3 regions of the Microbacterium terrae genome follow, and region 1 is predicted to be linked to each of the others. Evidence: predicted binding sites of a transcription regulator. Region 1 holds the regulator's gene; each other region holds the start of a gene.
What was found. The regulator HrcA, encoded in region 1, represses chaperone genes, less so after heat shock. The targets are predictions, from matches to a motif close to TTNGCACTCGNNNNNNNCGAGTGCNAA.
Positions count from the first base shown of each region.

Region 2: groL (chaperonin GroEL) is a predicted target of HrcA. The motif match lies at 4,540-4,566, and genes of this name have one in related genera.
Region 3: groES (co-chaperone GroES) is a predicted target of HrcA. The motif match lies at 1,933-1,959, and genes of this name have one in related genera.

Region 1 is NZ_JAFDSS010000001.1:1,364,070-1,369,650, reverse strand. It holds gene JOD63_RS06335 (PhoH family protein) at 1-974, opposite strand, end outside; gene JOD63_RS06330 (HIT domain-containing protein) at 1,015-1,362, opposite strand; gene JOD63_RS06325 (16S rRNA (uracil(1498)-N(3))-methyltransferase) at 1,404-2,138, opposite strand; gene dnaJ (molecular chaperone DnaJ) at 2,142-3,257, opposite strand; gene hrcA (heat-inducible transcriptional repressor HrcA) at 3,309-4,349, opposite strand; gene hemW (radical SAM family heme chaperone HemW) at 4,434-5,581, opposite strand, start outside.
Region 2 is NZ_JAFDSS010000001.1:709,750-715,330, forward strand. It holds tRNA gene JOD63_RS03265 (tRNA-Thr) at 22-94, shown strand; gene JOD63_RS03270 (DMT family transporter) at 97-1,074, shown strand; gene JOD63_RS03275 (nitroreductase family protein) at 1,120-1,704, opposite strand; gene msrB (peptide-methionine (R)-S-oxide reductase MsrB) at 1,701-2,108, opposite strand; gene JOD63_RS03285 (DUF2332 domain-containing protein) at 2,195-3,178, shown strand; gene JOD63_RS03290 (DUF3263 domain-containing protein) at 3,188-3,433, shown strand; gene JOD63_RS03295 (LytR C-terminal domain-containing protein) at 3,492-4,061, shown strand; gene JOD63_RS03300 (cold-shock protein) at 4,219-4,422, shown strand; gene groL (chaperonin GroEL) at 4,603-5,581, shown strand, end outside.
Region 3 is NZ_JAFDSS010000001.1:2,433,384-2,438,964, forward strand. It holds gene JOD63_RS11185 (metal-sensitive transcriptional regulator) at 1-160, shown strand, start outside; gene rarD (EamA family transporter RarD) at 367-1,293, opposite strand; gene groES (co-chaperone GroES) at 1,555-1,851, opposite strand; gene JOD63_RS11200 (Hsp70 family protein) at 2,083-3,318, shown strand; gene JOD63_RS11205 (helix-turn-helix domain-containing protein) at 3,323-5,581, shown strand, end outside.

The DNA.
Region 1 (5,581 bases):
CCTCGGCGCTCGGCTCGGTTGGCGAATTCGCTCGCCTCGTCGCGCTCGCGGCGCGCGGCCAGCCGACGCTCGTCGTATTCGCTGTACGCGTCGACGATGCGGCCCACCAGCGTGTGGCGCACCACGTCGTCGCTCGTCAGGTACGAGAAGTGGATGTCGTCGATGTCGCCGAGCACCCGGGTCACGAGGCGGAGTCCCGAGGCCCCCTGGGGCAGGTCGACCTGCGTGATGTCGCCGGTGACGACCATGCGCGTGCCGAAGCCGAGACGCGTGAGGAACATCTTCATCTGCTCGGGCGTGGTGTTCTGCGCCTCGTCGAGCACGACGAACGAGTCGTTCAGCGTACGGCCGCGCATGTAGGCGAGCGGGGCGACCTCGATCGTCCCCGTCGCCATCAGCTTCGGCACGAGCTCGGGGTCGAGCATCTCGTTCAGCGCGTCGTACAGCGGCCGCAGATACGGGTCGATCTTGTCGGTGAGCGTTCCCGGCAGGAATCCGAGCCGCTCCCCCGCCTCGACCGCCGGCCGGGTGAGGATGATGCGGCTGACCTCCTTGCGCTGCAGCGCCTGCACGGCCTTGGCCATCGCGAGATACGTCTTGCCGGTACCGGCCGGGCCGATGCCGAAGACGATCGTGTTCTCCTCGATGGCGTCGACGTATGCCTTCTGACCGAGGGTCTTCGGGCGGATCACCTTGCCTCGCGACGACAGGATCGCCTCCCCGAGCACCTCCGAGGGGCGCGGCCCGCCGTCGCTGCGGAGGATGCGGTTCGACGACGACACGTCGGACTCGCCGAGCGCGTGCCCCGCTTTCGTCATAGCGAGCAGCTCGTCGACGAGCGTGCGTGCGGCGGCGACGGCATCCGCCTCTCCCGTCAGGGTGATCTCATTGCCGCGGACGTGGACGTCGACGCCGGGGTGCTCGCGCTCGACGACGCGCAGCAGCCGGTCCTGCGGGCCGAGCAGCTGCACCATGGCGACGCCGTCGGCGTACACGCGTTCGATCGTGGGTTCGTCAGCCACCGAGGCTCGACTCCTTCAGTCCGCCGGCCAGCACATGGGCGTGAACGTGGAACACCGTCTGGCCGGCGCCGGCGCCGCGGTTGAACACGAGACGGAAATCACCGTCGGAGAGGTCTGCGGCCACCGAGTTCGCGAGGCCGACGATCTCGGTGAGGAGAGCCGGATCACCGGCTGCGAGCTCCACGACGTCGCGGTACGTCGCGTCGCGCGGGAAGACGACGACGTGGACCGGAGCCTGCGGCGCGATGTCCTTGATGGCCACCGCGTTCTCGGTCTCGGCGACGACCTCGGCGGGGATCTCGCCGTTCAGGATGCGCGTGAACACGCTGGGCTCGCTCATGGATTCAGTCTAGCCAGCAGGGCGGTGCGCGGACCGGTCGGTCACCAGCGGCCGAGTGCGGCGTTGACGACCGACAGTGCGGCCGGCCCGGCGGTCGAGGTGCGCAGCACGGTCGCGCCGAGGCGCACCGCGGTCGCACCGGCAGCCGTGAGCGCTGCCAGCTCCTCCGGGGCGAACCCGCCCTCCGGGCCCACGACGAACACGAGGTCGCCGTCGCCGGCGGCCAGGTCGAGTCCGGTGAGCGGCGTGTCGGCGGTCGGTTCGAGGAGGAGGACTCGCGCGGTGGATGCCAGCGCCGCGAGGGCGCGGGTGGTCGTGAGCTCGCCGATCTCGGGAACCCACGAGCGATGGGCCTGCTTCGCAGCCTCGCGCACGATCGTGGCCCAGCGGGCCCGCCCCTTCTCGGCCTTCGCCGAGTCCCAGCGCGAGACGCTCCGGGACGCCTGCCACGGGATGATCGCATCGACGCCGAGCTCGGTCGCGGCCTGGATCGCCAGCTCGTCGCGGTCGCCCTTCGCCAGCGCCTGCACCAGCACGACGCGGGGGGACGGCTGCGGATCGGTGCGACGCGCAGCGATCACCACCACCACTTCGCGCGCCGCGACCGAGGCGACCTCGCCGGTGAGCCAGACGCCTGCACCGTCGCCCACCGTCACTGCTTCGCCGGCGCGGACGCGCCGCACCGTCGCCGCATGGTGCGCCTCGGCGCCGGTGAGCACGACCTCGTCGCCGGCCTCGGCGGTCAGCGGTCCTTCGAGCAGGAAGTGCAGCGCCATGGCTCAGCCGTTGCGGAAGCGGTCGCGCAGCTTGGCGAACAGGCCCTGGTGGAACTCGGCCAGGCGGGGCGCGGGTGCCTTCGTGCGCGCGGCGAAGTCCTCGATGAGCGCCCGTTCCTTGTGGTCGAGCCGGGTCGGGGTCACGACGTGGACGCCGACGCGCAGGTCTCCGCGCTGGGTGCCGCGCAGCGGCGTGATGCCGCGCCCCTTGATCGTGAGCACGTCGCCCGACTGCACGCCCGCGCGCACCTCGAGGTCGACCGGACCGTCGAGCGACTCGATCGTGGTGTTCGCGCCGAGGATGGCGTCGGGCATCGAGACCTCGAGTGTCGCCAGGAGATCATCGCCGTCACGGCTGAAGACGTCGTGGTTCGTCACGGTCACCTCGACGTACAGGTCGCCGTTGGGGCCGCCCGCGGGCCCGACCTCGCCCGATCCGGGCAGCTGCAGCCGCAGGCCCGTCTCGACGCCACCGGGGATGTCGAGCGACACGGTGCGCCGGGCGCGCACGCGGCCCTGTCCCTGGCAGGTGCCGCACGGGTACGGGATCGTCGTCCCGTAGCCCTGGCAGATGTTGCACGGGGCGCTGGTCACGACGTTGCCGAGGAGACTGCGCACCTGACGCTGCACGTGGCCGCTGCCCTGGCAGATGTCGCACCGCACCGGCTGGGTGCCCGGCTGGCAGCAGGAGCCCTCGCACGTCTCGCAGAGCACCGCGGTGTCGACCTCGATGTCGCGGTGGGCGCCGAAGACGACGTCGCCGAGGTCCAGGGTGACCCGCACCAGGGCGTCCTGACCGCGCTCGCGCCGGGAGCGCGGACGCCCGCCGCGGGCACCGCCGCCGGCGCCGAAGAACGTCTCGAAGATGTCGCCGAACCCGCCGAATCCGGCTGCGCCGCCGCCGCCGAACGCGTTGTCGCCGCCCATGTCGTAGCGGGCGCGCTGATCGGGGTTGCTCAGCACGTCGTACGCGTGGGTCACGAGCTTGAAGCGCTCGGATGCCTCCTCGCCGGGGTTCACATCGGGGTGCAGCTCCCGCGCGAGGCGACGGTACGCCTTCTTGATCTCGTCGGTGGTCGCTTCGCGCGAGACGCCGAGGACCTCGTAGTGGTCAGCCACTTTCGCCTTCCTGCCCGCGGCGCGCCGCGGGGTCGTGGTGTTCGTTCCGCGTCAGCGGCTGCTCTCGTCTTCTTCGAGCAGGCGCGTGAGGTAGCGGGCGACGGCACGTGCCGCCGCAAGATTGGTGGGGTAGTCCATGCGTGTGGGGCCGAGCACGCCCACGCGGGCGCGCGACCCGGTCGCGTCGTAGTCGCTCGTCACGATCGACGCCTCGGCGAGGCCGAACGGCTCGTTCTCGCGACCGATGCTGGTCGCGAGGCCCTGCTCGTCGGCCACCATCTCGCCCATCAGCCGGAGCAGCGTCACCTGCTCCTCGATCGCCTCGAGGAGCGGATAGATGCTGCCGCGGAAGTCCGCCTCGCGACGAGCGAGGTTGGCGCTGCCGGCCATCACCAGCTTGTCCTGGCGGAACTCGTCGAGCTCCTCGGCGACGAGGCGGGCGATCTCGTCGGTAGCCTGCACGCGCGGCGACGGCGCGAGCCGGTCGCCGGCGAGGTGATCGGCGATGCGCTGCATTCCGTTCTGCACGGGCTGAGCGACGACCAGCGTGGCGATCGATGCGCGCATGGTGGCGAGGTCGGCGTCGTCGAACTCGTCGCGCACGAACGCGAGGCGCTGCGAGACCCGTCCGGTGTCGGTGACGACGACGACCAGCATCCGTCCCCCGCCGAGCTGCACGAGCTCGACATGGGTGACCGTCGCGCGGGCGAACGACGGGTACTGCACGATCGCCACCTGGCCGGTGAGCCGCGTGAGTGCGCGCACGGTGCGCGCCATCACGTCGTCGAGGTCGCCGGGGCCTTCGAGGAACGACGAGATGGCGGTCCGCTGGGCCGCGCTCAGCGGGCGGAGTTCGGCGAGGTGGTCGACGAAGACGCGGTACCCCTTGTCTGTCGGGACGCGGCCCGACGACGTGTGGGGTGCCGTGATCAGCTCTTCGTCCTCGAGCTGGGCCATGTCGTTGCGGATCGTGGCAGCCGAGACGCCGAAGGCGTGACGCTCGACGATCGCCTTGCTGCCGACGGGCTCGCGCGTGTCGACATAGTCCTGGACGATAGCCCGCAGCACCTGCAGTCCTCGTTCGCTGACCACCACGCCTCCTCGTCCCGAGATTGGCACTCACATGACCGGAGTGCCAATTCTATCGGATGCCCTCCCCCACGACGGCGAGGCGCGTCACTCGGTGAGTGCGCGCACGACGGCATCCGCCAGGAGCCGCCCGTGGCGGGTGAGCACGAGGCTCCCGCGAAGCGCTGGGCCCGCCTCGACCAGACCGTCGGCGATGAGGCCGGCCACCGCTGTGCGCGCCGGTGCCGGCAGGTCGGCGATCACAAGGCCCTCCCGGATCCGCGAGCCGAGCAGGATGCGCTCGAGCTCGAGCGCCGCGGCATCCGGAACCTCGCGCCCGGCGGCCGGGGACTCCCCGGCGGCGAGACGCTGCGCGTAGGCGGCCGGATGCTTGACGTTCCAGAACCGCGTGCCGGCGACGTGGCTGTGGGCGCCCGGACCGAAGCCCCACCAGTCCGATCCGCGCCAGTAGGCCAGATTGTGGCGTGAGCGCTGGGCATCGGTGCGCGCCCAGTTCGACACCTCGTACCAGGAGAATCCGGCTGCGGCGAGGAGCTCGTCGGCGAGCTCGTACATGTCGGCCTGCAGATCGTCGTCGGGAGCCGGGACCTCGCCGCGGCGGATCTGCCGGGCGAGCTTGGTCCCCTCCTCGATGATGAGCGCGTAGGCCGAGATGTGGTCGGGTGCGAGCGCCGTCGCCGCATCGAGGGATGCGCGCCAGTCCGCCAGAGACTCCCCCGGTGCGCCGTAGATGAGGTCGACGCTCACGTCGAGACCCGCGCGTCTCGCGGCGGCGACTGCCGTCGCCACGTTGGCGGGCTCGTGCGTGCGGTCGAGGGCGGCGAGCACATGCGGAACTGCCGACTGCATGCCGATCGACAGTCGCGTCACGCCGGCCGCCGCGAGCGTGTCGGCGACGGCGTCCGTCACGGTGTCGGGGTTCGCCTCGACGGTGACCTCGGCACCGGGCTCGAGGCCGAACGTCGCGTGGACCCCGTCGAGCATGCGGGCGAGATCTCCGGGAGGCAGGAGTGTCGGCGTGCCTCCGCCGAAGAAGACCGTGGATGCCGGTCGCGGGGCGCCGACGCCGTCGAGCACGCGCGCGGCGAGGGCGATCTCGGTCAGCAGCGTGTCGGCGTACTCGTCCTGTCGCGCACCCCGCAGCTCCGACGAGGTGTACGTGTTGAAGTCGCAGTACCCGCACCGCACGCGGCAGAACGGCACGTGCAGGTACACGCTGAACGGGGTGTGCGGAT
Region 2 (5,581 bases), 650 kb from region 1:
GGCGGATAGACTGGGCGATCTGCCGGCTTGGCGCAATTGGTAGCGCACCGTACTTGTAATACGGGGGTTGCAGGTTCAAGTCCTGTAGCCGGCACGATGACTGATCGCACCGGGCACGTCGGCGCTCGCCGGGTGCCCGCATGGGCGGCGCTCGCCGTCGCCGTCACGATCGGACTCCTCACCGCGCTGCAGGCACGGGTGAACGGACAGCTCGGCGCCGGTCTCGGAGACGGATTCGTCGCCGCGGTCATCTCATTCGGCTCGGGACTCGTGATCCTCGTCGTGCTGTCGGTCGCGCTTCCCGCCGGGCGTCGGGGTTTCGCGGCGCTGGCGACCGGCATCCGCGGCCGCAGCATCCCGTGGTGGATGCTCGCGGGCGGCGTCGCCGGCGCGCTCACCGTCGCCACGCAGGGCGTCGCCGTGGCACTCATCGGCGTCTCGCTGTTCACCGTCGGCGTGGTCGCGGGGCAGACCGTGTGCGGTCTCGTGCTCGATCGGGTCGGGTACGGACCGGCGGGGGTGGTCGCGGTCACGCTGCCGCGACTCGCCGGTGGAGCCCTGGCACTGAGCGCCGTGGCCGTGGCGATCACCGCCGGCGGCGTCGACGTTCCGTGGTGGATGCTCGCGCTGCCGTTCCTCGCGGGGACGGGTATCGCGTGGCAGCAGGCCACGAACGGACGACTGCGTCAGCGCGTCGGCACGCCGCTCACCGCGACGCTCGTCAACTTCATCGGCGGCACCGCGGTGCTCGTGGTCGCGGCGCTCATCGATGTCGCGGCCGTCGGCCCGCCGACGACGTTCCCGACCGAGCCCTGGCTCTACACCGGCGGAGCGATCGGGGTCGTCTACATCTTCCTGTCGGCGGCGATCGTGCGTCACACCGGCGTGCTGCTGCTGGGCCTCGGTGTGGTGGTCGGCCAGCTGCTCACCTCGGTGGTGCTCGACCTGCTGTGGCCGGCGCCGGCGGGCCCGGGGCTGGGCCGCCAGCTCGTGATGGTCGCCCTCGCCCTGTTGTCGGTCGTGGTCGCCGCCGCGCCGTGGCGCCGAGCGCGGGGTGCGCGCCGGCCAGGCTGAGCGCCGATTGCCGGCTGGTCGCGCCGAGTGTCCGGCATCCGGACCCTACTTCTTGCTCTTCTTGCCCTTCGCCTTCTCGCCCCCGCCGGAGTGGCGGCCCGGCATCGGCGAGAGGAAGCGGGTCGGGTCGATGGTCTTGCGCCGGAGCGCCCGCGAGCGGGCGGGCTTGCCGCCGACGTAGAGCCAGCCGAGCAGCTCCTCGTTCTTGCCCAGACCGTGCGCCTTCGCGACCGCCTTCGCGCGCGTGTAGCTTCCGGTGCGCCAGAAGACGGCGTAGCCCGCCTCGTCGAGCACGAGGCTGAGCGCGTGCGCCACGCCCGAGGCGACGGCCTCCTGCTCCCAGCGGGGCACCTTGCTCTTCTTGTAGCTCGCCACGATCGCGATCAGCAGCGGCGCGCGCAGCGGCTTGGAGTACACGCCCGAGTCGCCCTCGGCGCGCCCGATCGCGCGGCCGAGGCGTCGGCGGTCGTCGCCGCGCAGCTCGATGAGACGCCACGGCTTGAGCGACGAGTGGTCGGCGACGCGGCCGGCACCGGCGATCAGGTCGAGCAGCTCGTGGTGCGAGGGGGCGTCGTCGGTGAACTTCGACCAGGAGCGCCGATCGAGCATCGCCTCCAGCGCGCCGGTCATGTGCCGGACTCGGGCGCGAACTCGAGCGACAGCGAGTTCATGCAGTAGCGGTCGCCCGTCGGGGTGCCGAAGCCGTCGGGGAAGACGTGGCCCAGGTGCGAGCCGCAGTTCGCACAGCGCACCTCGGTGCGCACCATCCCGTGGCTCGTGTCGTCGATCAGCTCGACGGCCTCCGGCCGGATCGACTCGTAGAAGCTCGGCCACCCGCAGTGCGAGTCGAACTTCGTGCCGCTGCGGAACAGCTCGGCACCGCACGCCGCGCACGTGTAGAGACCGGCACGACTCTCATCGAGCAGCTCTCCGGTCCAGGCGCGCTCGGTGCCCGCCTGGCGCAGCACCGCGTACTGCTCGGGGCTCAGCTCGGCGCGCCACTGCTCATCGCTCTTGTCGACGGCGTACGTCATGGTTCCTCCTCGGTCCTTCACCATTCAACCCCAGCGCGGCCCGCGGCGTTCCCCGGCGGCTGTGCGTTCCCCGCGAGAATGAGGGGATGCACACGGATGCCGCGGCCGTCGCCGCCCGCTACGCGCGCTTCGCCCGCGAAGAGGCGCCGGGTCGCTCGGCGCTCTACGGCGACTGGGCCGCGGGGGTCGCAGGCGACCCGCGACTGTGCGGCATCCTCGCGCGGATCCCCGAGACGCGCCGTCAGCCGCCGCTGGTGTTCGCCGTCTCACGGCTGCTCGGTGCGCCGGAGGAGGGCTTCGCGGTGTGGGCCGACTGGGTGTCGCGCCATGCCGACGAGCTCGTGGCCGAGGCATCCGTCCGCTCGCTGCAGACGAACGAGCCGCAGCGCTGCGCGGCGCTCCTGCCCGCGCTGTGCCTCATCGACGGCCCGATAGCGCTCGTCGAGCTCGGGGCGAGCGCCGGGCTGTGCCTCTATCCCGACCGGTACAGCTACCGCTACGGGTCGCTCGCGGTCGACCCCGTCGACGGGGTGTCGCCCGTGGTACTGGAGTGCGCGCTGTCGGGCGAGCCCGCGCTGCGGATGCCGCAGATCGTCTGGCGCGCGGGCATCGACCTGACACCGCTCGATGCCGCCGACGCGGAGGACCGTGCCTTCCTGTCGGCGCTCGTCTGGCCGGGGGAGGGCGGCAGGCGGGAGCGGATCGACGCGGCCCTCGACATCGCGGCGGTCGATCCTCCGGTGATGGTCGCCGGCGATGCCTCCGACCCGGCCGTGCTCGCCGGGGTGATCGCTCAGGCTCCACAGGACGCGACGCTGGTCGTCACGACACCGGGGGTGCTGCCGCACATCCCGCGCGCCGGCCGCGAGCGCCTGCTCGCCGCGCTCGCCGGCATCGACGGGGTGTGGATCTCGATCGATCCGCCGGGGCTGCACGACGTCTGGCGTCCGCCGGTCGCGCCTGACTGGGGCGGCTTCGTGCTCGGCGTTGGCGGTGTGCCGGTCGCCGCGGTCGACCCGCTCGGCGCTTTCGTGGAGTGGCGCGCGGGGGAGCGCGGCGCGCGGGCGTAGCGTGGGCGGGTGCCCCTCACCGACCGCGACCGCGCCATCCTCGACTTCGAGGCGGAGTGGCGGCGCCACGCCGGTGCGAAGGAGGAGGCGATCCGCGCCGACCTCGCGCTGTCGCCGGCTCGGTATTACCAGCTGCTCGGGCGGCTCATCGACACCACCGAGGCTCAGGAGCACGACCCCATGCTCGTGAAGCGGCTCCGCCGGGTGCGTGATGAGCGCCTGGCGACCCAGTCCCGACACGCCTCACCGCGCTGATCCGCTCTTCCCGCGCGGCTTGAGCCGACGCACAGGGCCCGCCGGGTAGCATTCTCGGGTGCCGCACGAGACCTTTCCCCGAGATCGCTTCGACGACCTCCCGGACACGGACCGTGTGGGGGCGCACCGTGCCGAGAACCCGCGCATGCACGGCTGGGTCGTGCTGCTGTGGGCTCTGCTCGCGACGGTCGTGCTGATCGGCGCCGGCATCTTCGGGACGCTCCTCGCCTCCGGGCGCATCGAGTTCGCGCCGGCGCCGTCGGCGACGCCCGAGCCGACGGAGTCCGTGGCTCCCGTCGTGGACACCTCCTACGGGGTGCTCATCCTCAACGCGACCCCGCAGGAGGGGCTCGCCACCCAGACCAAGGATGCGGTGGTCGAGGCGGGGTGGAGCGAGGACACCGTGCTCGCCTCGGAGGCCGGGTCCGAGGACTTCGCCGAGACGACCGTCTACTACCTCGAGGATGCCGACGAGGCTGCTGCCCTCGGCCTCGCCGAGAAGATCGGCGGCGCGAGGGTCGAGCAGAGCGAGGCTTACCAGCCCGCCGATCCCGAGAGCAAGCAGCTGACCGTCGTGCTGGGGCTCGACCACACGGACGCCGGAAGCACCGCGACGCCGACGCCCTGATCGGCATCCTCCGCCCCCGCGGCGGTCCGCCCGGCCGTGGGTGTTTCCTGCCGGTAAACACTTCGATGCACGCGTGTCAACACTTGCCGTCGCGACGCGATCCGGGCGCGGCCCGTGCATACGATGAAGCCTGTCCCACCACCAGCAGGAGATTCGCATGACCCAGGGAACCGTCAAGTGGTTCAACGCCGAGAAGGGCTTCGGCTTCATCACCGTCACCGACGGCCAGGATGTCTTCGTCCACTACTCGAACATCGACATGAACGGCTTCCGCGTCCTCGAAGAGGGCCAGACTGTCGAGTTCACCGTCGGTGCCGGGCAGAAGGGTCCGCAGGCCGAATCGGTCCGCGTCGTCGCCTGACGGGCACGTCACCACACCTCACTTCCGGAAACGGGATGCCGCTCGGCATCCCGTTTCCGTGCGTTTCAGGACCCTTCGCCGCGGCTTGCACTCGATAGGGTCGAGTGCCAGAATGATTTAGCACTCGCGTTTGTTGAGTGCTAATACCCCCAGCCAACGTTCCGGAGGGACGACACACACATGGCAAAGATCATCGCTTTCGACGAGGAGGCCCGTCGTGGCCTCGAGCGCGGCCTGAACATCCTCGCCGACGCCGTCAAGGTGACGCTCGGCCCGCGCGGTCGCAACGTCGTGCTCGAGAAGAAGTGGGGCGCCCCCACGATCACGAACGACGGTGTCTCGATCGCCAAGGAGATCGAGCTCGACGACCCGTACGAGAAGATCGGTGCGGAGCTCGTCAAGGAGGTCGCCAAGAAGACCGACGACGTCGCCGGTGACGGCACCACGACCGCCACGGTCCTCGCTCAGGCGCTCGTTCGCGAAGGCCTGCGCAACGTCGCGGCCGGCGCCGACCCCATCTCGCTCAAGAAGGGCATCGAGAAGGCCGTCGCGGCCATCACGACCCAGCTGCTCGAGGACGCCAAGGAGGTCGAGACCAAGGAGGAGATCGCCGCCACGGCTTCCATCTCCGCGGGTGACCCCGAGATCGGCGCCCTGATCGCCGAGGCCATCGACAAGGTGGGCAAGGAAGGCGTCGTCACGGTCGAGGAGTCGCAGACCTTCGGCACCGAGCTCGAGCTCACCGAGGGCATGCGCTTCGACAAGGGCTACATCAACCCCTACTTCGTCACGGACCCGGAGCGCCAGGAGGCGGTCTTCGAGGACCCGTACATCCTCATCGCGAACCAGAAGATCTCGAACATCAAGGACCTTCTGCCGATCGTCGACAAGGTGATCCAGGACGGCAAGGAACTGCTGATCATCGCTGAGGACGTCGAGGGCGAGGCTCTCGCGACCCTCGTGCTCAACAAGATCCGCGGCATCTTCAAGTCGGCTGCCGTCAAGGCTCCCGGCTTCGGCGACCGTCGCAAGGCTCAGCTGCAGGACATCGCGATCCTCACCGGCGGCCAGGTCATCACCGAGGAGGTCGGTCTCAAGCTCGAGAACGCCACCCTCGACCTGCTCGGCCGTGCTCGCAAGGTCATCATCACCAAGGACG
Region 3 (5,581 bases), 1.1 Mb from region 1:
GCAGATCAGCGCCCTCACGAGCGCCCTGGAGGCCGTCGCGGTGGGGCTGCTCGAAGACCATCTGCGTCACTGCGTGGTCGACGCGGCGCGCGCCGGCGGCGACGAGGCCGAGGCGAAGATCGTCGAGGCGTCGCAGGCGATCGCCCGCCTCGTCCGCTGAGCCGCGAGCGGGCACACCCTCACCCCACGCGCGCCCCGCGCGAGCATCCTCGCCTGTCGCAATCGACGCCCCGCGCCGCAGTCTGCGACAGGCGAACCACATCGGCGCAGGCTCAGCTGTCGCGAATCACACGGTGGGCCGCATACCGCGACAGGCCAATCAGCGTAGCCCGGCGGCGCGCAGGGTCAGAGAGGGGAACGGATGCCCTACGGCTGGGCCGCGCGCACCCGACGGGCGTGGACGACGGAGTCCACCGTGAGCACGATGAGCGCGACCCACACCAGGCCGAATCCGATCCAGCGCTCGAGGGGCATGGGCTCCTGGAGGACGAGCCACCCGGTGAGGAACTGCAGGATCGGCGCCACGAACTGCAGCAGGCCGATGGTGGTGAGGGTCGCCCGGCGGGCCCCGGCGGCGAAGAAGAGCAGCGGCACCGCCGTCACGACGCCGGCGAGGCTCAGCAGCACCGCATGGGTGGGCCCGCTCGTTCCCAGGGTGAACCCGGTGGTCGTGCCGACCACCGTCAAGATGACCGCGGCGATGGGCACCAGCCACAGCGACTCGAGGGTGAGACCGCTGACCGCGTCGACCGAGGGGCCGACGCGCTTCTTCACCAGGCCGTAGACGCTGAACGATGCGGCGAGGGTGAGGGCGATCCACGGCACCGAGCCGTAGCCGACGATGATGACGAGCACCGCCGCCGCGGCGATGCCGATGGCCACCCACTGGGTCACCCGCAGCCGCTCCCGCAGCACGAGCACCGCGAGCAGCACCGTCGCGATCGGGTTGATGAAGTAGCCGAGGCTCGTCTCGATGACGTGGTCCGACAGCGCCCCGATGATGAAGACCTGCCAGTTGACGTAGATGAGCAGGCCGGCGAGAGCGGTGAGACCGAGCAGCCTCGGCTGACGCATGATGGCGATCAGCCGCGGCCAGGAGCGCATGACCGTGAGCAGCAGCGCGCAGAAGACGAGCGACAGCACGATGCGCCACGCGACGAGCTCGAACGGCCCGGTCGGCGCCAGCAGCACGAAGTACAGCGGCAGGAAGCCCCACAGCAAGTACGCGCTGAACGCGTAGACGCCACCCAGCGTGCGCTGGCGCGGTGAGTCGAGGGAACCGGATGCCGCCACCACCCCGATACCGGCGGTGTCGGTGGCGATCTCGCCGAGATCCGACGCGGTCGTGGCTGCGGGGATCGGTCCGGTGCTGCGCTTCACCTGCTCAGCCTAGGCGGGTGCCCGGACCCCGCGGCCGGAGGCGCTGACCTCGGGAGGCTGACGCCTGCCGACGTTCGCAGGATTCCTGCCACCATCCCGGGTTTGCATACGCAGAGAGGGTCGAATGCCGAAGCATCCGACCCTCTCAGGCTTTCGCGCGGTGCGCGACAGGCGTCAGCGGACGACGACCGCCAGCACGTCACGAGCCGACAGAACGAGGAACTCGTCACCGCCGAACTTGACCTCGGTGCCGCCGTACTTGCTGTAGATCACGCGGTCGCCGACGGCGACGTCGAGCGGGATGCGGTTGCCGTTGTCGTCGATGCGACCGGGGCCCACAGCCACGACCTCGCCCTCCTGGGGCTTCTCCTTGGCGGTGTCGGGGATGACGAGGCCACTGGACGTGGTCTGCTCGGCCTCGACCTGCTTGATGACGATGCGGTCCTCGAGCGGCTTGATGGAAACCGACACGGTCTACCTCTTCTTTCTTGAGACTGAAGACTCGTTAGCACTCTGACGTTGAGAGTGCTGATGTTCAGTCTAGGTGGGCTTCTGGCACTCGTGCAACGCGAGTGCCAATCCATGACGGTGAGAGTCGTCGATGGGCGGGAGACCCCTCGCGGTTCGAGGCTCCGAGTGGTAGACACGTCGTGGGGAGGCGCGCAGCGGGGGCTCGCGTAACGCTCGTCATAGGGGAAACAGATGACGGCTCGACGGTTCTGCCTGGGTATCGATCCTGGTGGAAGTCGGATTTCAGCGGCGGTCTGGGACGCCGCCGGCGACACGCGCGCCCGCCCGGTGAGCCTGGGACGGCACGCCGATGCCGCTCCTGCCTCGATCTTCGTGTCGTCCGGAGACATCGTCTTCGGCGACGCCGCGGAGCGTCGCGCACTCGCGCAGCCCGACCTGCTCGTGCGCCGGCTGCTCCCGCGGATCGGCGACGACACGCCGCTCGCCGTCGTCGATCGACGGTTCGCGGCCGAAGACCTCTTCGTGCGCCTGATCGGATGGGCGGTCCAGGCTGCCGCAGTGCAGGAGGGGGATCTGCCCGCCTCGATCGCGGTGACCGTGCCCGTGGCGTGGGGGCCGTACCGCACCGCCCTCGTGGGCGAGGCGCTCGAGCGGCACGGACTCGGCGATGCCACACTCGTCGCGGGTCCCGTCGCCGTCGCGCGCCACCACCTCCGTCACGACCGCATCCACGCCGGAGCGCTCGTGGGCGTCTACGACTTCGGCGGCAGCTCCTTCACCGCCGCGCTGGTTCGGACCGGCGAGTCGGACGTCGCCATCGAGGGGACGCCGATGAGCATCGACGACCTCGGCGGCATCGACGTCGACGACCGGATGATGGACTTCGCGCTCCGACGCGCCGGCGTGCCCGGACTCGACAGCGGCGCGCTGGAGCGCGACGCCGGTGAACGGGTCGCGCTCGCGGCGCTGCGCCGTGAATGCACCGACGCCAAGGAGGCGCTGTCGTCGGACTCGGAGTCGATCATCCCGGTGCTCGTCGCCGGTCGATGCACGACGGTGCGGGTGACGAGGGAGGATCTCGAGGCCATGATCGACGCGCACCTCGCGCGCACGATCGATCTGATGCTCGATGTGTTCGACGACGCAGGGGTGGAACCCGACGGCGTCGACGCGATCCTCCTGACCGGCGGCTCGTCGCGCATCCCCCGCGTCGCGCAGCTCGTCTCGGAGCGCGTCCGGCGACCGATCATCGTCGACGGCTCCCCCAAGATCGCAGCGGCCGCGGGCGCCGCGCAGGCGGCAGCCGACGGGTCGTACGAGATGCGCGGCGCGCTCGACGGCGAGCCGGGCGCCGTCGAGCCGCTCATGCCGCAGCCGGCAGCCGCCCCGCGGCATGCGCACCCGATGAAGGACCTCGTCGGCCGCCTGCTCCCGTTCCTCAGTCCCAGCGCACGGGGATCGGCGTGACGCGATGATCCGACCGCGCCTGGACCGGCCGGCCTTCGACGCCGACATCCTGCTGCCCCGCATCGCCCGCACGCGGCTGGACTCCCTGCTGCTGCCCGACCGGCCGTCGCGGCGCGCGGTGGTTGTCGGAACCGCCGGGTCGGGCAAGACGCGGCTGCTGCAGTCGATCCGCTCCGCGCTGGCCGCCGCCGGCGCCCCGACGACGTGGATCGAACCGGGGCGCGTCACCGCTCCCCCGTCGACGACCGCCAACACCGTGCTCTTCGTGGACGACCTCGATCTGCTCGACGACGAAGCGATGCAGCGGATCGTCTCGGCGACGGAGGATGCCTCGGCCAGCGTCATCGCGAGCGTGCATCCCGGACCGGTCAGCGCCGACGTCGACCGCATCATGCACGTGCTGGAACGCGCATCCGCCGCGATCGTCATCGGGTCGCTCACCGCAGCGGACCTGACGGAGCCCGGCACCGCACCCGAGCACGCGCGGGAGTGCATCGACGAACTCATCGGACGCACCGGGGGGATCGCCTGGCTCATGACGGCCGCGCTGTCGCTGCATCCGACCGCCTGTGACGACCCGGCCGGGCACAGCGTGATCCACGCCGCACTCATCGACGAGATCGCGCACCGCGTGGAGATGCTCGATCCCGCCGTGCGGGACGCGGTCGAGGCGGCCTGCCTCGCGGAGGGCGACGCGCTCGACCCGGCCCTCGCCGCCCGCGCGCACGCCGCCGGGCTCGCGCAGCGCGGCGGCCGGGCCAGCCCACTCGTCCGCTCCGCAGTCGTCGCGACCGCCGCCGCGTCGCGCGTCGCCGACAACTGGCCGGCGCTGGCGGCGGATCACGTCGACGACGTGGTGCGGCTGGCACCTCTCGCCGTGAGCCAGGGCGACCCGCAGGCCGCCGCACGGTTCGCGCAGGAGGGGTGGCTCGCCGTGCCGGAAGACGCCGCCCGCGCAGCCGCGCTGTTCGAGGCGGCCGCCCTGGCAGGAGGAGCGCCGGACTGCGCGCTGGGACAGGCCATCGCGAGCTTCGGCCTGGGAGACATCGACGCGGCCGCGCTGCGCGCCGACAGCCTGCTGGCCGACGACGACGGCGACGACCGCCTCTCCGACCTGTCGGCCAGCCTGTGGGCGGCACGCGGCCTGCCCGATCAGGCCGACGCTGTGTATCGCGCTCGCCCGCCGACAGCCCCCACGTCGCGGGCGAGCGCGGCCGTGTCGGCCCTCGCGATCGGCGATGCCGCCATCCTGCGCGCTGATGAGCTCGATCCGAGCGCCGCCGCGACGCCGACGACGCGCTCCGTGGCCGCGGACTTCCTCCGACGCGGCTTGCGCGACACGGTCGACGGCGATGGTGCGCACGCCCTCGATCGCCTCGTCCGCGCGTCGAGCCTGACCACCGCGTCGGGCGGAGCCGACCCGATGCCCGAGTACCCGGCGGTGCTGGCGGCGCTCACGGCGATCAACACCGGCGAACTCGAGATCGCCGAGCGGGTGCTCGCCGATGCGCTCCAGGGCCGGCAGGGCGGGGGTGCCGCTGCCGACAGGCTCCGCCTGTGGTCGGCCTGGGTTGCGATCCTGCAGGACCGCCCGCACGAGGCCGGCACCTCGCTCGAGGCGGCCGAGGGCTCGGGGCGCGCGCTGGGCGAACGCGATCGCCTCCTCGCCGCCGGGATCCGGCTCGCCCTGGCACGGCGCTACTCCGACCACGAGGCGCTGAGCGCGCAGTGGCGCCGCTCCCGCGCGAGCCTGCTCTCGGCACGATTCGACCTGTACAGCCTGCATGTGCTCGGCGAGTTCGTCATCGCCGCGGCGCGCCTGCAGCTCGCGTCATCGGTGCTCGACCGCAGCTTCGCCGATGCGCTCGAACTCGTGGACGGGCTCGGCGGTGCACCCTGCTGGGCGGCGCACGCGCACTGGACGGGAATCCAGCGCGCGATCCTGCACAGCAGCCCCGAGGAGCTCAAGCCGCACGCCCGTGCGCTGGTGGCCGCCGCGCCGCGCAGCCGGGTCGCCGCGCGGATGGCCCACGCCGGACGCGTGTGGACGACCGTGCTCGCGGCATCCGTCGACGGCGACGAGGTCGAGAGCGCCGCGAAAGGACTCGCCTCGGTCGGTCTGGCATGGGACGGAGCTCGCCTCGCCGGCCACGGCGCTGCGCGGTCGAGCGACCGCAAGGTCTCGGCGCGCCTGCTGGCCTGCGCGCGGCAGCTGCACCCGCACGGACAGTCCGCGACGGTCGCCGGCGACCCCGTCGCCCCG